One region of the Rhodoferax sp. GW821-FHT09E07 genome, then DNA from elsewhere that is predicted to be linked to it. Evidence: riboswitches for the same ligand, from Rfam matches in the RefSeq annotation. Region 1 holds a riboswitch; the other holds the start of a gene.
The links. A riboswitch is a leader RNA that binds a small molecule or an ion and turns the genes downstream of it on or off. The one in region 1 is predicted to bind S-adenosylhomocysteine.
Positions count from the first base shown of each region.

Region 1 (7,386 bases):
GTAGGCGCGTTCGCAGATCTCGACCTTACGTTCGTAGGTATCGGCCTGGCCCTTTTCGTCAAACGCCATCACCACGGCAGCAGCGCCATAGCGGCGCAGCAGTTTGGCCTGGTGTTTGAAAGCATCCAGGCCTTCCTTCATGCTGATGGAATTCACCACCGCCTTGCCCTGCACGCAGCGCAGACCGGCCTCGATCACGCTCCATTTGGAGCTGTCGATCATGATGGGCACACGGGAAATATCGGGCTCGGAGGCGATCAGGTTCAGAAAGCGCACCATGGCGGCCTGGCTGTCCAGCATGGCCTCGTCCATGTTGATGTCGATGATCTGCGCACCGTTTTCCACCTGCTGGCGCGCCACGGCCAGCGCTTCTTCAAACTGCCCGTTCAAGATCATGCGGGCAAAGGCCTTGGAACCGGTGACGTTGGTGCGCTCACCCACGTTGACGAACAGGCTGTTGCTGTCAATCAGGACCGGCTCGAGGCCGGAGAGCATCATGGGTGCTACGTTTTTGGTAGCTAGTGGTGCAGTGTTTACGGGGGCTTGGGACATAAAAGACCTGTAATTCAGTTCAAGGCGGCTTTACACCGCAACCCAGCTGCCACTGCGCTGGGAGGCAAACAGCGCGTCGATGATGCGCATGTTCTGGATAGCGTCTTCCACACCGTAGTGCAAGGGTTGCGCACCACGGATGGCCAGCGAGAAGGCATCGCCCTCCAGGCTGTACTGGTCGCAGGCGGGAAACGTCTCCACCACCGCAGCCCGGCCGCCCAGCACCTTGCCGTCGTCCACAAAAATGTGGGTTTCCTGGCCCTGGGGCGCGTTGAACGGAATCTCGATCTCCACGCGCTTCTCGGTCCCGATGGCCTGCACGCGCTGGTAAGGCGTGCTTTGCATGGACACCGTGAAATCCAGCCGGCGGCCATGGCCAAAGTCCAGCAAGGCGCTGAAGCTGCGGTCCACGCCAAAGTCGGGGTCCATATCCGCCAGCGCCATCACACGCACCGGCTCGGCCCCAAACAAGAAACGACCGGCCACGATGGGGTAGCAGCCAATGTCCATCAGCGCGCCGCCGCCCTTGCTCGCGTCGTTGCGGATGTTCTCGGCATTGCGGTTGAAGTACGAGAACCACGCCTGCACCGTGCGCAGTTCCCCTAGCGCACCGCTTTGCACCAGCTCGCGCGTGCGCAGCCACTGGGGGTGAAAGCGCACCATGAAAGCTTCCATGATGTGCACCTTGTCGCCCACCTCGCGCAGCTGCGCGGCTTCCTCGGCGTTCAGCGCAATGGGTTTTTCGCACAGCACGTGCTTGCCGGCGCGCGCGGCGGCCAGCGTCATGGGCACGTGCAGGTCATTGGGCAGGGGGTTATAAATGGCCTCGATGGCGGGGTCGGCCAGTAGCTCTTCGTAGGAACCGTAGGCCTTGGGAATGCCCAGCTTGTCCGCCGCCGCGCGCGCGGACGACAGCGAGCGTGACGCAACCGCCTGCACATCACACCACTGGCTGCGCATCAGCGCGGGAGTGACTTTTTCCATGCCGATCTTGGCGGTGCTCAGCACGCCCCAGGTGACTTTTTTCATTGCGATGTCCTCAGTTCAGGCGGCTTCTTTGTAGAAAAAATTGCGTTGCACGCCGCGCGTGGCAATCGGGTTCACCGCATGGGCGATGGCACCAATGTGGTCGGGCGTGGTGCCGCAGCAGCCACCCACGATGTTGACCAAACCCTCTTCCGCAAACTCACGCACCAGGCGGCTGGTCACGTCCGGGGTTTCGTCAAAACCCGTGTCGCTCATGGGGTTGGGCAGACCGGCGTTGGGGTAGCAGCTGATGAAGGTGTCGGGCGCCACCTTGTTCAGCTCCTGGATGTAGGGGCGCATCAGCGCCGCACCCAGCGCGCAGTTCAGGCCGATGGCCAGGGGCTGGGCGTGGCGCACGCTGTGCCAGAAGGCCGTGACAGTCTGGCCCGAGAGGATGCGGCCGGACGCATCGGTCACCGTGCCGCTGATGATGATGGGCAGGCGCTCGCCGCTGGCCTCGAAGTACTCGTCCACGGCAAACAAGGCCGCCTTGGCATTGAGCGTGTCAAAGATGGTTTCCACCAGGATCACGTCCGCACCGCCTTCCACCAACGCCTTGGTCTGGTCGTAGTAGGCCGCGCGCAGCTCTTCAAAGGTCACATTGCGCGCACCCGGGTCATTCACATCGGGGCTGATGCTGGCGGTCTTGGGTGTGGGGCCGAGGGCGCCGGCCACGAAGCGGGGCTTGTCGGGCGTGCTGTACTTGTCGCAGGCGGCGCGGGCCAGTTGGGCGGACACCCGATTCATTTCGATGGCCAGGTCCGCCATGTCGTAGTCGGCCTGGGCCACGGTGGTGGCGCCAAAGGTGTTGGTCTCGATCAGGTCGGCGCCCGCTGCCAGATAGCGCTCGTGGATGTCACTGATGACGTCAGGCCGGGTCAGGCTCAGCAACTCGTTATTGCCTTTCACGTCCTTGTGAAAGTCCTTGAATCGGTCGCCTTGGTTGCCGGGGCCGGTGTAGCCCTCGCCGCGGTACTGCGCCTCGCCCAGCTTGAAGCGCTGGATCATGGTGCCCATGGCACCGTCCAGAATGGCGATGCGCTTCTCCAGAATGCCGGGAAGGGCTTGTGCGCGGGTGTAGGTGATGGGCTTCATGGTGCGGCTCACTGTGTGGTTTTAAACAAGTGAGCGCAGTTGGGAGTCCCAAGCCTGACCGGAGGCCTGCCGGTCCATGTCTGGAGGCAGGCGCCAGCTGCAGCGCCCCTTGGGATGCGTGATTTTAGTTCACAACGCAGCGGTCGTGAAAGCGGCAGGGTCTCAGGCCTGCCCCAGGTGCAGGGCCAGCAACTCGTCCAGCGGCATGGGATAGCCCACCGAATAGCCCTGTGCATAGTGCACACCAAAGCCACGCAGCAGCTCCAGCGCGGCCGGGCTCTCGACAAACTCGGCCACGGTCTCCTTGCCCATCAGGCTGCCAATCTCATGGATGGACTTGACCATGGCCAGGCTGATAGGGTCGGTGGCGATGTCGCGCACAAACTGGCCGTCGATCTTCAGCACATCCACCGGCAGGTTGCGCAAATAGGCAAACGAGGAGAGGCCGCTGCCAAAGTCGTCCAGCGAGAGCTTGCAGCCCAGCTGGCGCAAGGTGTCGATGAAATGCTGCGCGGTGTGCAGATTGCTGATGGCAGCGGTTTCCGTAATCTCAAAACACAACTTGCGGCAAGGCAGGGGTGTATGGGCCAGCGTGTCCAGTACAAAGGCCATGAACACCTCATCCCCCAGCGACTGGCCGGAGAGGTTGATCGAGCACTGGTCGATCTGGTCTTGGTGCTGCACCATCCATTGCAGCGCATGGGTCACCACCCAGCGGTCCACGCGGGCAGCCAGGTGGTAGCGCTCCACCGCCGGCATGAACTGGCCCGGCAGCACCAGCGCACCCGCCTCATCGCGCATGCGCAGCAAAAATTCGCAGTGCAGCCCGGCCCGGGGGCCCGGGTTCACGGGCACGATGGCCTGGCCATAGAGCACAAACCGGTCCTGCTGCAGCGCCCGCTCGATACGGCTCACCCACTCCATCACGCCGTAGCGTTGGGCCAACGCCGGATCATCACTGGCGTACACATGGATGCGGCCGCGCCCGGAGTCCTTGGCCACGTAGCAGGCACTGTCAGCGGCTTGCAGCAAAGCCCCCACACTTTCGCTCTGCGCATCCAGCACCACCATGCCCACGCTCACGCCCACACCAAAGCTCTGGTCGCGCCAGACAAAGCGGTAGGCGGCCAGGCTGAGCTGCAGGCGCTCGGCCACGCGCAAGGCCTGGGCCACGGTCTGATGGGTCAGGATGATGCCGAACTCATCCCCGCCAATGCGGCACAGGTGGTCTTCGTCGCGCAGCACTTCCAGGAAGAGCTGCGCCGTCTGGCGCAGCAGTTCATCGCCGGCCGTATGACCACAGGTGTCGTTGACCACCTTGAACTCATCCAGATCCAGATAGCAGACCACGTGGCGCTGCTCCTGGTCACGGGTGTGCTCAAAGTACTCTGTCAGTGCCTGCTCAAAGGCACGGCGGTTGCCCAAGCCCGTCAATTCGTCGTGCGTGGCCTGGAAGGCGATTTCCTGGCTCAGGCGACGCTGTTCGGTCACATCGCGGAACACCAGCACCGCGCCCTGCACATCACCATCGGCATCTCGAATGGGGGAAACGGCCGCCTCCACCAGCAAACTGCCCTCCACGCGATGTGCCAGGCTGAGCTGGGGGTAGCGTTGGGTCTCTGCCGTCGCAATCGCTTGGACCACCAGATCGGCGCCAGGCGCCAGCACCCCCGTGTCATTCAGGTGAAACACGGTCTGGTAAGGGTGGCCTACCGCACTGGCCAGCGGCCAGCCTGTCAGCGTCTCGGCCACCGGATTGATATAGAGCAGTTCCCCCTCGGCATTGGTGGTGATGACCGCGTCACTGATGGAGTGCAGGGTGACCTGCAGGCGCTCTTTCTCTTGGTACAGCGCGTCTTCGGCAAATTTGCGTGCCTGCATGAAGCGCACCCGGTCCAGCGCCACGGCCACATGGCCAGCCAGCGCCTGCATGAAATCCAGCTGCCATTCCACCGGCGGGCGCACGCCCTCCGCGTCGCCAAAGGTGCCGATGCCCACCACCCCCAGGCGCTCATCTGCCAGCAGCAGGGGAACATTGATGATGGTGCGGTTGTGCAACTGGGCCACCACCTCTTTGTTGGTGCGCGGGTCCGTGCGGGCATCATTGACCACCACCACATGGTCCGCGGACAAGATCTCCTCCAGCATGCGGTCGCCCGCTATGGGGATTTCCATGGTCTGCGCCTTGGCGTGCATGGCCAAGTACTCGGCGTCCGAGGAGGCCTGGCTGATGATGGACACAAACCCCGGCCGGTCTCCGACCAGGGCCAGCCACGCATGGGGATAACCCAGCACCTCTTCCACTGTAGGCGCCACCGCCGCCAGGATGTCCGGCAGACTCCAGGCGCGCTCCAGACGCTTGCACAGCTGCAACAAGGCCTTGGTTTGCAACTGGGTGTCGAGCACTATGGGCTGGTCGATCATGCGCTCAAGTGTAGCGACAGGCTTGCCCGACAATAGGGGAATCACCCTTAGCCCGGCGCCACACGCTGGCGCCGCCAGGTGTTGAATGTTTTAGTGCCCCAGCCCCCGTAACCACTGCGCCACCAGCTCCCATTTTGATAGCAGAAACTTCCACTTCCAGCACCACTCTGGACGCCTGCAGCGACATTCTGCGCACCGTGTTCGGCTACGACGCCTTTCGCGGCCCGCAACAGGCCATCGTGCAGCATGTGGCTGATGGGGGCGATGCACTGGTGCTCATGCCCACAGGCGGCGGCAAGAGCCTGTGCTACCAGGTGCCAGCCATCGTCCGCCAGCAGGCTGGTCAAGGGGCCACCCTGGTCATCTCCCCGCTCATCGCCCTCATGCACGACCAGGTGGGCGCACTGCACGAGGCCGGTGTCAGCGCCGCCTTCCTCAACTCCACGCTCAGCAGCGACGAGGCCTACCAGATCGAGCAACAACTGCTGCGCGGCGAGATCACCCTGCTCTACGCCGCGCCGGAGCGTGTGAACAACGCACGCTTTCTCGCGCTGCTGGATTCGCTGTTCGAGCGCGGCAAGCTCAGCCTGTTTGCCATCGACGAAGCGCATTGCGTGAGCCAGTGGGGCCATGACTTCCGTCCCGACTACCGCAACCTCACGGTGCTGCACGAGCGCTACCCCGGTATCCCCCGCATCGCGCTCACCGCCACCGCGGACGACCTGACGCGCGCCGACATCCTGGAGCGGCTGCAGCTCGAGGACGCGCGCGCCTTCGTCAGCAGCTTTGACCGGCCCAACATCCGCTACACCATCGTCGAGAAAAAAGACTCCACGCTGCAGTTGTTGCGCTTCATTGAGCGCGAGCACGAGGGCGAGGCCGGCATCGTCTACTGCCAGAGCCGCAAAAAGGTGGAAGACATGGCGCAGACGCTGGTGGACGCTGGCATCAAGGCCCTGCCCTACCACGCGGGCCTGGAGCCCAAGGTGCGCCAGGACCACCAGGACCGCTTTCTGCGCGAGGAAGGTATCGTGATGGTGGCCACCATCGCGTTTGGCATGGGCATCGACAAGCCGGACGTGCGCTTTGTCGCCCACCGCGACATGCCCAAGAACATCGAAGGCTATTACCAAGAGACTGGTCGCGCCGGCCGCGATGGCCTGGCCGCCGACGCCTGGATGGCGTATGGCCTGCAGGACGTGGTGAACCAGCGCCGCATGATTGACGAAAGCCCGGCCAGCGAAGAATTCAAACAGGTCATGCGCGGCAAGCTGGATGCCCTGCTGGGCCTGGCCGAAGCCACCGACTGCCGCCGGGTGCGGCTGCTGGGCTACTTTGGGGAGGCCAGCCAGCCCTGTGGCAATTGCGACAACTGCCTGAACCCGCCCGCGGTCTGGGACGGCACCGACGCCGCGCGCAAGCTGCTCTCCACCATCTACCGCATCCAGCAGATGGGCGGCATGACCTTCGGCGCCGGCCACCTGATGGACATCGTGCGTGGCAAGACTACAGAGAAAGTGACCCAGTACAACCATGCCAGCCTGAGCACTTTCGGCCTGGGGTCAGATTTTTCAGAACTGCAGCTGCGCGGCGTTCTGCGCCAACTCATTGCCATGGGGGCCGTGGCGGTGCAAGGAGAGTTCAATACTTTGCAGCTCACGGCCGAATCGCGCGCCGTACTCAAAGGCGAAGTACCGGTGATGTTGCGGGAATCGGTATCCACGCCAGCTGAGCGCAAGAGCCGGCGCAACCCGCGTCTGGGGGCGGTGGTCAAGGCACCGATCAATTTGGACAGCGAAGGCCTGCTGCGCTACTCGGCCCTGAAGGCCTGGCGCGCCGAGGTGGCCAAGGAGCACAACCTGCCCGCCTATGTGATTTTCCACGACGCCACGCTTGCAGCCATTGCGCAGCGGGCACCCCAGAGTCTGGACGACCTGCAGGGCATCAGCGGCATAGGCGCCAAGAAGCTGGAAGCCTATGCCAGCGATGTGCTACGGGTGGTGGCGCTGGAATAAAAAAGGCCGGCGCTCAGTGGCGGCGGAAGCCGCTTTCGTACGCCATGGCGGCGCCGGACATGGTGTTTTGCAGGCGTTCGATGGCACGCAGGTGGCGCGCAGAGCTGGCGGCGTCTGCTGCTTTGGCACGGTGCTGTTGCACCAGGGCCTGGAACTTGGTGCGGCAGGCTTCGAGCGCGCCGGCAAAGTTCAGGGCAATGTACGCCGAGTGGTCCGCATGGGTTTGGCGAAATTCGCCAGACCAGTAGTCAAACAGCTGCCACTTGTAAGTACC
Region 1 covers NZ_JBWKOP010000006.1:169,069-176,454, forward strand. Annotated here, with positions in the region: gene metH (methionine synthase) at 1-498, opposite strand, end outside; gene AC07OE_RS13310 (Gfo/Idh/MocA family protein) at 583-1,581, opposite strand; gene AC07OE_RS13315 (homocysteine S-methyltransferase family protein) at 1,597-2,673, opposite strand; S-adenosyl-L-homocysteine riboswitch at 2,698-2,790, opposite strand; gene AC07OE_RS13320 (EAL domain-containing protein) at 2,836-5,097, opposite strand; gene recQ (DNA helicase RecQ) at 5,229-7,112, shown strand; gene AC07OE_RS13330 (hypothetical protein) at 7,126-7,386, opposite strand, start outside.

Region 2 (7,386 bases), on a different contig from region 1:
GAAGGTCACCACCGATGTGGGGCGCAACTCCTTGGCGGTGCGCATCACCTTGAGCTTCATGCCCGGCGTGTACTTGCCGCTGGCCATGCGCACAAAGGCGATGCGGTCGCGGTGGTTGGCGTCCATATTGGCCTGCACCTTAAACACCACGCCGCTGAAGGCGTCGTCCTCGGGCTGCACTTCTTTCACCACGGGCTGGCGGTTCACCAGCGTGGTGCTGGTGCGGCTGCGCGGGCTGGGCGCCAGGTCCACCAGGGCGTCCAGCACTTCCATCACGCCAAAGTTGTTCACGCCCGAGCCAAAGAACACGGGGGTTTGCTTGCCGGCCAGAAAGGCGTCCAGGTCCCAGGCGGGGCTGGCGCCGGTGGCCAGCTCCATGCTTTCCATGGCCGTGGTCCATTCGTGGCCAAAGCGCTTGGCCAGCGAGTCGGCGTCGTTCAGCGGCACGGTGTCGAAGTCTTGCGGGCGGCGTTCGCTGCCGCTCTCAAACACGGTCATGGCCTGGGTGCGCAGGTTGACGATGCCGCCAAATAGCTTGCCCTGGCCCACGGGCCAGGTCATGGGCACGCAGGGCATGCCCAGCTCGCGCTCGATCTCGTCCAGGATGTCCAGCGGCTCACGCACTTCGCGGTCCATCTTGTTCACAAAGGTGATGATGGGCGTATCGCGCTGGCGGCAGACCTCGATCAGGCGGCGGGTCTGCGCCTCCACACCGTTGGCCGCGTCAATCACCATTAGCGCCGAGTCCACGGCGGTGAGCACGCGGTAGGTGTCTTCCGAGAAGTCCTTGTGGCCGGGCGTGTCCAGCAGGTTGATGACGTGCTCGCGGTAGACCATCTGCATCACCGACGACGCCACCGAGATGCCGCGCTGCTTTTCGATTTCCATCCAGTCGGACGTTGCATGGCGGCTGGCCTTGCGCGCCTTCACCGAGCCGGCAATCTGGATCGCGCCCGAGAACAGCAGTAGCTTTTCGGTCAGCGTGGTCTTGCCGGCGTCGGGGTGGGAAATGATGGCAAAGGTGCGGCGGCGGCGGGTTTCGGGGGCGTAGGTCACAGGGGGTCCAAGGTCGGGTGTGGGCAGCGCACAGGGGCGGGCCACCAGAGAGAAGCTCGGTATTTTACAGAGGGCGCCAGCGGCCTGCTTGCCCTTACACTCGCGCTCCAACAAGCGAAACGAGCGGAGCAGCGTGTGAGCATCAAGCAATTGGCCAGTGCACTGGGGTTATCCACCTCCACGGTCAGTCGCGCCCTGAACGGCTACACCGATGTGAATGAGCAGACCCGCCAGCGGGTGCAGGAGATGGCTGCGGCCATGGGCTACCGGCCCGATGCCGGTGCGCGCCGTCTGGTGCGTGGCAAGACCGATGCGGTAGGCATTGTGTATTCCGCCGCGGTGGAAAACCTGGGCAATCCGCAGTTTCTGGACATGGCCGACGGCTTGGGCGAGCGCCTGCAGAGCAAGCAGCTGGACCTGCTGCTGGCCGTGGCGAAGAATGAAACCGATCTGACCTTTTACGAACGCCTGTTCCATGGCGGGCGGGTGGATGCGGTGGTGGTGCCCAATACCCGCGTGCAGGACCCGCGGGTGGACTACCTGCTGGAAAAGGGCTACCCCTTCGTGGGCTATGGCCGCACGGCCCAGTGCGACGCGTATTCGTGGGTGGACTTTGACAATGACTTGGGCAGTCGCCTGGCCGTGGAGCATTTGCTGGCGTTGGGCCACACGCGGTTCGCTTATGTGCACGCACCGCTGGAGCTGAATTTTGCGTTTCAGCGCCATCGGGGGTTCATGGCTGCGCTGAAGGCGCGCAACTTGGACTGCCCGGCCCGCTACCGCGTGGGCGATGTGCAGGACCGCCGCAGCGGTCTGCAGGCCGTACAAGCCTTGCTGGCAATGCATCCGCGGCCTACCGCTGTGCTGGTGGACAACAACCTGGGCGGCGTGGGCATCATCCGCGGGCTGATCGATGCCGGCTTGCGGGTCGGGCAGGACATTTCGGTGGTGGTGCATGGCGATATTCCGCAGGACACGCTGCTCACTGGCATGCAGGTCACCACCGTGACCCAGCCCACACCGCACACCACGGGCGAGGCGTTGGCCGACATGGTGTTCCAGGTGCTGCATGCGCCCGAGGCCGGTCCGTACCACATGCTGCGCCAGCCCGGTTTGCAGCTGGGCACCAGTACAGGACCGGTATCCTGACTGCATTTGGCTGACAGAGTCCGCTGCAACAGGCTAAAATGCAGCACTTCCGAGGAGCGTTGCAGCTCGCCCCAGCCCAAAGCGGCACGGCGAGTGAGGCTCGGAAAACACGGCGCGCCCTGCGCTGTGCCTCCCAACGGCGCTCACCCACTGGTTTGTGTGCGGTGAGTTTTGCCTTCTGAACCCCCGCCCGCCAGTGTTTATTCAAATGAACTTTTGGAGTGAACCATGAGCGCTGTGTTGAAATTTACCAAGACCCCCAAGGCCGTCAAAGCTGCGGTGAAAACTGCTGCCCCCAAGGCTGTGAAGGCTCCCGTGGCCAAGACCGAAGATTTCAAGATTGCCGACATCAGCCTGGCTGCCTGGGGCCGCAAAGAGCTGACCATTGCCGAGACAGAAATGCCCGGCCTGATGTCCATCCGCGAAGAGTTCGCAAAGAGCCAGCCCCTGAAGGGCGCGCGCATTACCGGCTCGCTGCACATGACCATCCAGACCGGCGTGCTGGTCGAAACCCTGCAAGCCCTGGGTGCTGACGTGCGCTGGGCCTCGTGCAACATCTTTTCCACGCAAGACCACGCTGCTGCTGCCCTGGTCGCTGCCGGCACACCCGTGTTTGCCCACAAGGGCGAGTCGCTGGAAGAGTACTGGGACTTCACCCACCGCATCTTCGAATTTGGACCCAAGGGTTCCAAGACCGAAGGCCCCAACATGATTCTGGACGATGGCGGCGATGCCACGTTGTTGATGCACCTGGGCGCCCGCGCCGAGAAGGACATCAAGGTGCTGGCCAAGCCAGGCAGCGAAGAAGAAATTTGCTTGTTCAACGCCATCAAGGCCAAGCTGAAGGTGGACCCCACCTGGTACAGCCGCCGCCTGAAGGCCATCATCGGCGTGACCGAAGAGACCACCACCGGCGTGATGCGCCTGGAGGAAATGTCCGCCAAGGGCACGCTGGCCCTGCGCGCCATCAACGTGAACGACTCGGTGACCAAGAGCAAGTTCGACAACCTCTACGGTTGCCGCGAATCCCTGGTGGACGGCATCAAGCGCGCCACGGACGTGATGATCGCCGGCAAGGTGGCCGTGGTGGCTGGCTACGGTGACGTGGGCAAGGGCTCCGCCCAGGCTCTGCGGGCCCTGTCTGCCCAAGTGTGGGTGACCGAGATCGACCCCATCAACGCCCTGCAGGCGGCGATGGAAGGCTACAAGGTGGTGACCATGGAATATGCCGCCGACAAGGCCGACATTTTCGTGACCACCACCGGCAACAAGAACGTCATCACCTACAAGCACATGGAGGCCATGAAGGACCAGGCCATCGTGTCCAACATCGGCCACTTTGACAACGAAATCGACGTCGCTTCGCTGGAAAAGCTGAAGTGGGAAGAGATCAAGCCCCAGGTCGACCACGTGATCTTCCCTGCCAAGGGCAAGAAGCCCGCCAAGCGCATCATCCTGTTGGCCAAGGGCCGTCTGGTGAACCTGGGTTGCGGCACTGGCCACCCCAGCTTTGTGATGTCCTCCAGCTTCGCGAACCAGACGATCGCCCAGATCGAACTGTTCACCAAGCCCAAGGAATACAAGGTTGGCAAGGTGTATGTGTTGCCCAAGCACCTGGACGAGAAAGTGGCGCGTCTGCACCTGAAGAAGGTCGGCGCCATGCTGACCGAGCTGACCGATGAGCAGGCCGCGTACATCGGCGTCTCCAAGGCCGGTCCGTACAAGAAAAACACCTACCGCTACTAAGCCGAAGGCTCCATGCGCATTGACCAACTGCTGGTACAGCGCGGGCTGGCCAGCACCCGCTCGCAGGCCCAACGCCTGATCGCCGATGGCGTGCAATGGCAGAAGATGGAGGCGGGTGGCGAAGTCTGGAAACGCGCGGTCAAAAATGGCGACGACGTACCGGAGGACGCTCCCATCCAGTTGCTGGACGACTCCGAGGCACGCTATGTGTCGCGCGGTGGCCTGAAGCTGGAGGCGGCGCTCAAACACGCAGGCCTGTCGGTGACGGGGCTGCGCTGCCTGGACGTGGGGCAGAGCACGGGTGGCTTCACCGACTGCCTGCTCCAGGCCGGCGCTGCCGCGGTGGTGGGTGTGGACGTGGGCAGTGCCCAGTTGCACCCCAGCCTGCGAGAGGATGCCCGGGTCTTGTGCGTGGAGAGTGTCAATGCCCGTACCCTGTCTGCTGCAGATTTGATAGCTGCTTACGCAGACAGTACGGGGGCTGAAGGCCAGTTTGACCTGGAAGAAGACGGCGCGACCTTTGAGGGGTACGACGGTTCCGACGAGAGCCGGGAAGAGGCCGAACTGGCCGCCTTGCCGCCCGAGTTCGAACCGCCGTTTGACCTGCTGGTGGCAGACCTGTCTTTCATCTCGCAAACCCTGGTCTTGCCAGCTGCCGTGACCCTGCTCAAAGCAGGGGGCACCTTGCTGACCCTGGTGAAGCCGCAGTTTGAACTGCAGCCCGGCCAGGTGGGCAAGGGCGGCATTGTCAAGGACCCGGCCATGTACGCCATTGTGGAGCAGCGCCTGCGCGAGGCCTGTGCCGAACTGGACCTGACGGTCACCGCGTGGTTCGACTCGCCCATTGAGGGCGGCGACGGCAACCGCGAATTTTTCATTTGCGCCCGCAAGGCGGGCTGAACACGGCCCCCGCAACTGTGGGGCGTGTGAGACGGAGATGCTGATGTTTACCAACGACCGAATTCCGCTGAGCCTGGAGTTCTTCCCTCCCAAAACGCCCGAAGGCGCAGAAAAGCTGCGTGGGGTGCGCCAGCAGCTGTATGCGCTGCGCCCCGAGTTCTGCTCGGTCACTTTTGGCGCGGGGGGGTCCACACAAGAGGGTACGTTCAACGCGGTGCGCGAAATCCTCGCCGAGGGCGTGAGCGCGGCTTCGCACTTCTCGTGCATCGGTGCCACCAAAGACACCGTGCGCGAGCAGTTGGCGACGCTCAAGACCATGGGCGTGAAGCGGCTGGTGGCCCTGCGCGGGGACCTGCCCAGCGGCTATGGCGCGGGCGGCGAGTTCCATTACGCCAGCGACCTGGTGGCCTTTATCCGTGCCGAGACGGGTGACGACTTTCACATCGAGGTGGCGGCCTATCCCGAAGTACATCCTCAGGCCAAGTCGCCTGCCAATGACCTGCAGGCCTTTGCAGCCAAGGTCAAGGCTGGCGCCAACTCGGCCATTACCCAGTATTTCTACAACTCGGACGCTTACTTCCGCTTTGTGGAAGAGGTGGATGCGCTGGGGCTGGAGGTGCCGGTGGTGCCCGGCATCATGCCCATCACCAGCTCTACACAGTTGATGCGTTTCTCAGACGCCTGTGGCGCCGAGATTCCGCGCTGGATTCGCCTGCGCCTGCAAAGCTATGGCGATGATGTAGCCTCGATCAAGGCCTTTGGGCTGGAGGTGGTGACGGACTTGTGCGAGCAGCTGCGCGCGGGCGGCGCGCCTGCGCTGCACTTCTACACGATGAACCAAAGCGCCCCCACCTTGGCGCTGTGCCAGAACCTGGGGCTGGTGCCTACGGTGCAGTGAGCACGGCGGCCCCGCGTGGGGCCGCTTAAATGTCCATCGCCGGGCGATGTTCCTCGGGGCTGACAAACTTCCATTGTCCGACAAAGCAGGCCGACAGCCACGCGAGTGTGCCGATCACCACAATCGGCCCCCAGGCGCTGAACCAGGCCTGGTCATAGGCGCCAAACATGCTGGCACGCAATGCCTTGACCACCCAGGTGAAGGGCAGCCAGGGACTCAGGATCTGGTAAATGCCGCCGCTCAGCTCTACCGGCATGACACCTCCCGCAGACGATAGCTGCAGGATCAGCAGAATCAGCGCTGCCGCCTTGCCGGTATCGCCAAAGGCGCGTGTCAGCGCCACGATGATCATCAGGAAGGTCAGCGAGGTGAGCACCAGTGTGACCAGATAGGCGCCAAGGTTGTAGATGTGCAGGTTCAGGGCAAATAGCGTCATCAGCATGATGACCAACCCCTGGATCAACACAATGCAGGAGAGGATGCCGAGTTTGCCCAGAATGCGGGCCACCGGCGAAGCCTTGGCGGCCTGTTCTGGCAGGCGCCGCAGGTGAAACAGGAAGGCTGTCATCACCGCCCCCATCCACAAGGATGTGGCGACAAAGTTGGGCGCAAAGCCTGCGCCGTTGTTGGGCACGGGGGCCACGATGTCCAGTGCCGGTTCTACCGAGTCCGCCAGCCCGCGGGCGCTTCCCTCGGGTGTCTGGATATCTGCAGGCAGTGATTTGTTCAGCAGGTCCAGGCCGGCACTCAGCTCGCGCGAGCCGGCCTTGAGCTGGCTCAGGCCGCCGTGCAGGCTCTGGGTGCCGCTCACCAGCGTATTGCCGCCCTGGATCAGTTCGTCCAGTTTTGCATCGGGAGGGACCTTGGTGGCGGCGAGGTGGATGCCATTGCCCAGTGCCGCCATGCCATCGGCCAGTTTGGTGACGCCTGCGCCGAACTTTTGTGTGCCCTCCGCCAATTGCGCCTGCCCACCGCGTGCCGTTTGCAGTCCCGCCGTCAGCTGGGTGGCGCCATCGGCCAGTTGACCGGCGCCTTCGGAGACCTTGCCCCCAAACAAGGGAATGCTCTTGGTCTCTTCGCGCATCTTGTTGCTGCCGTCAGCCAGTTTTTGCGAACCGGCTTGCAGATCTTGCAGGCCCTGGGCCAGTGCAGCGTGGCCCTTGCCCAGCTCCGCAGGCGCGGCTTTCAGCGCGGCAAGGTCCTGAGCGGACGGGCGCTGCTGGTCCATGGTGTGCAGCCCGGCTCCCAACTGCTTCATACCGTCGCCCAACTGGGCTACTGCACTGTTGAAGCTGTTGGCGCCCGTGGCAATGGTCTGGGAGCCGGCATCGGCTTTGCCCAGGCCGTCGTCCAGACGGTGGGCACCGTCCTTGAGGGCTTGCACGCCCTGGCGCAGTTGGACCAACTTGTCGGCCGAGCCTGCAGCGGTGGTGAGGACCAGCGACCAGCGTTTTTCATTGAGGTTGATGTTGACTTGGTGCCCCAGCTCGGAGGCAAACCGCTTGGCCAGGCTGGCACCGTTGTAGTTGTTGCCTTCCGAGATGTACATGACCAGGCGACCGCCTGCCACGGCGTTGCCCGGTACGGCGTTGGCACTGAAATCCTTGGGAATGATCAGTGCAAATGCCAGGTGGCCC
Region 2 covers NZ_JBWKOP010000011.1:16,504-23,889, reverse strand. Annotated here, with positions in the region: gene AC07OE_RS19500 (peptide chain release factor 3) at 1-1,056, opposite strand, end outside; gene AC07OE_RS19495 (substrate-binding domain-containing protein) at 1,003-2,205, shown strand; S-adenosyl-L-homocysteine riboswitch at 2,251-2,357, shown strand; gene ahcY (adenosylhomocysteinase) at 2,434-3,951, shown strand; gene AC07OE_RS19485 (TlyA family RNA methyltransferase) at 3,964-4,851, shown strand; gene metF (methylenetetrahydrofolate reductase [NAD(P)H]) at 4,895-5,749, shown strand; gene AC07OE_RS19475 (YhgE/Pip domain-containing protein) at 5,775-7,386, opposite strand, start outside.
Region 2: linked by a shared signal. The riboswitch ahead of ahcY (adenosylhomocysteinase) and the one ahead of AC07OE_RS13315 (homocysteine S-methyltransferase family protein) in region 1 are both predicted to bind S-adenosylhomocysteine.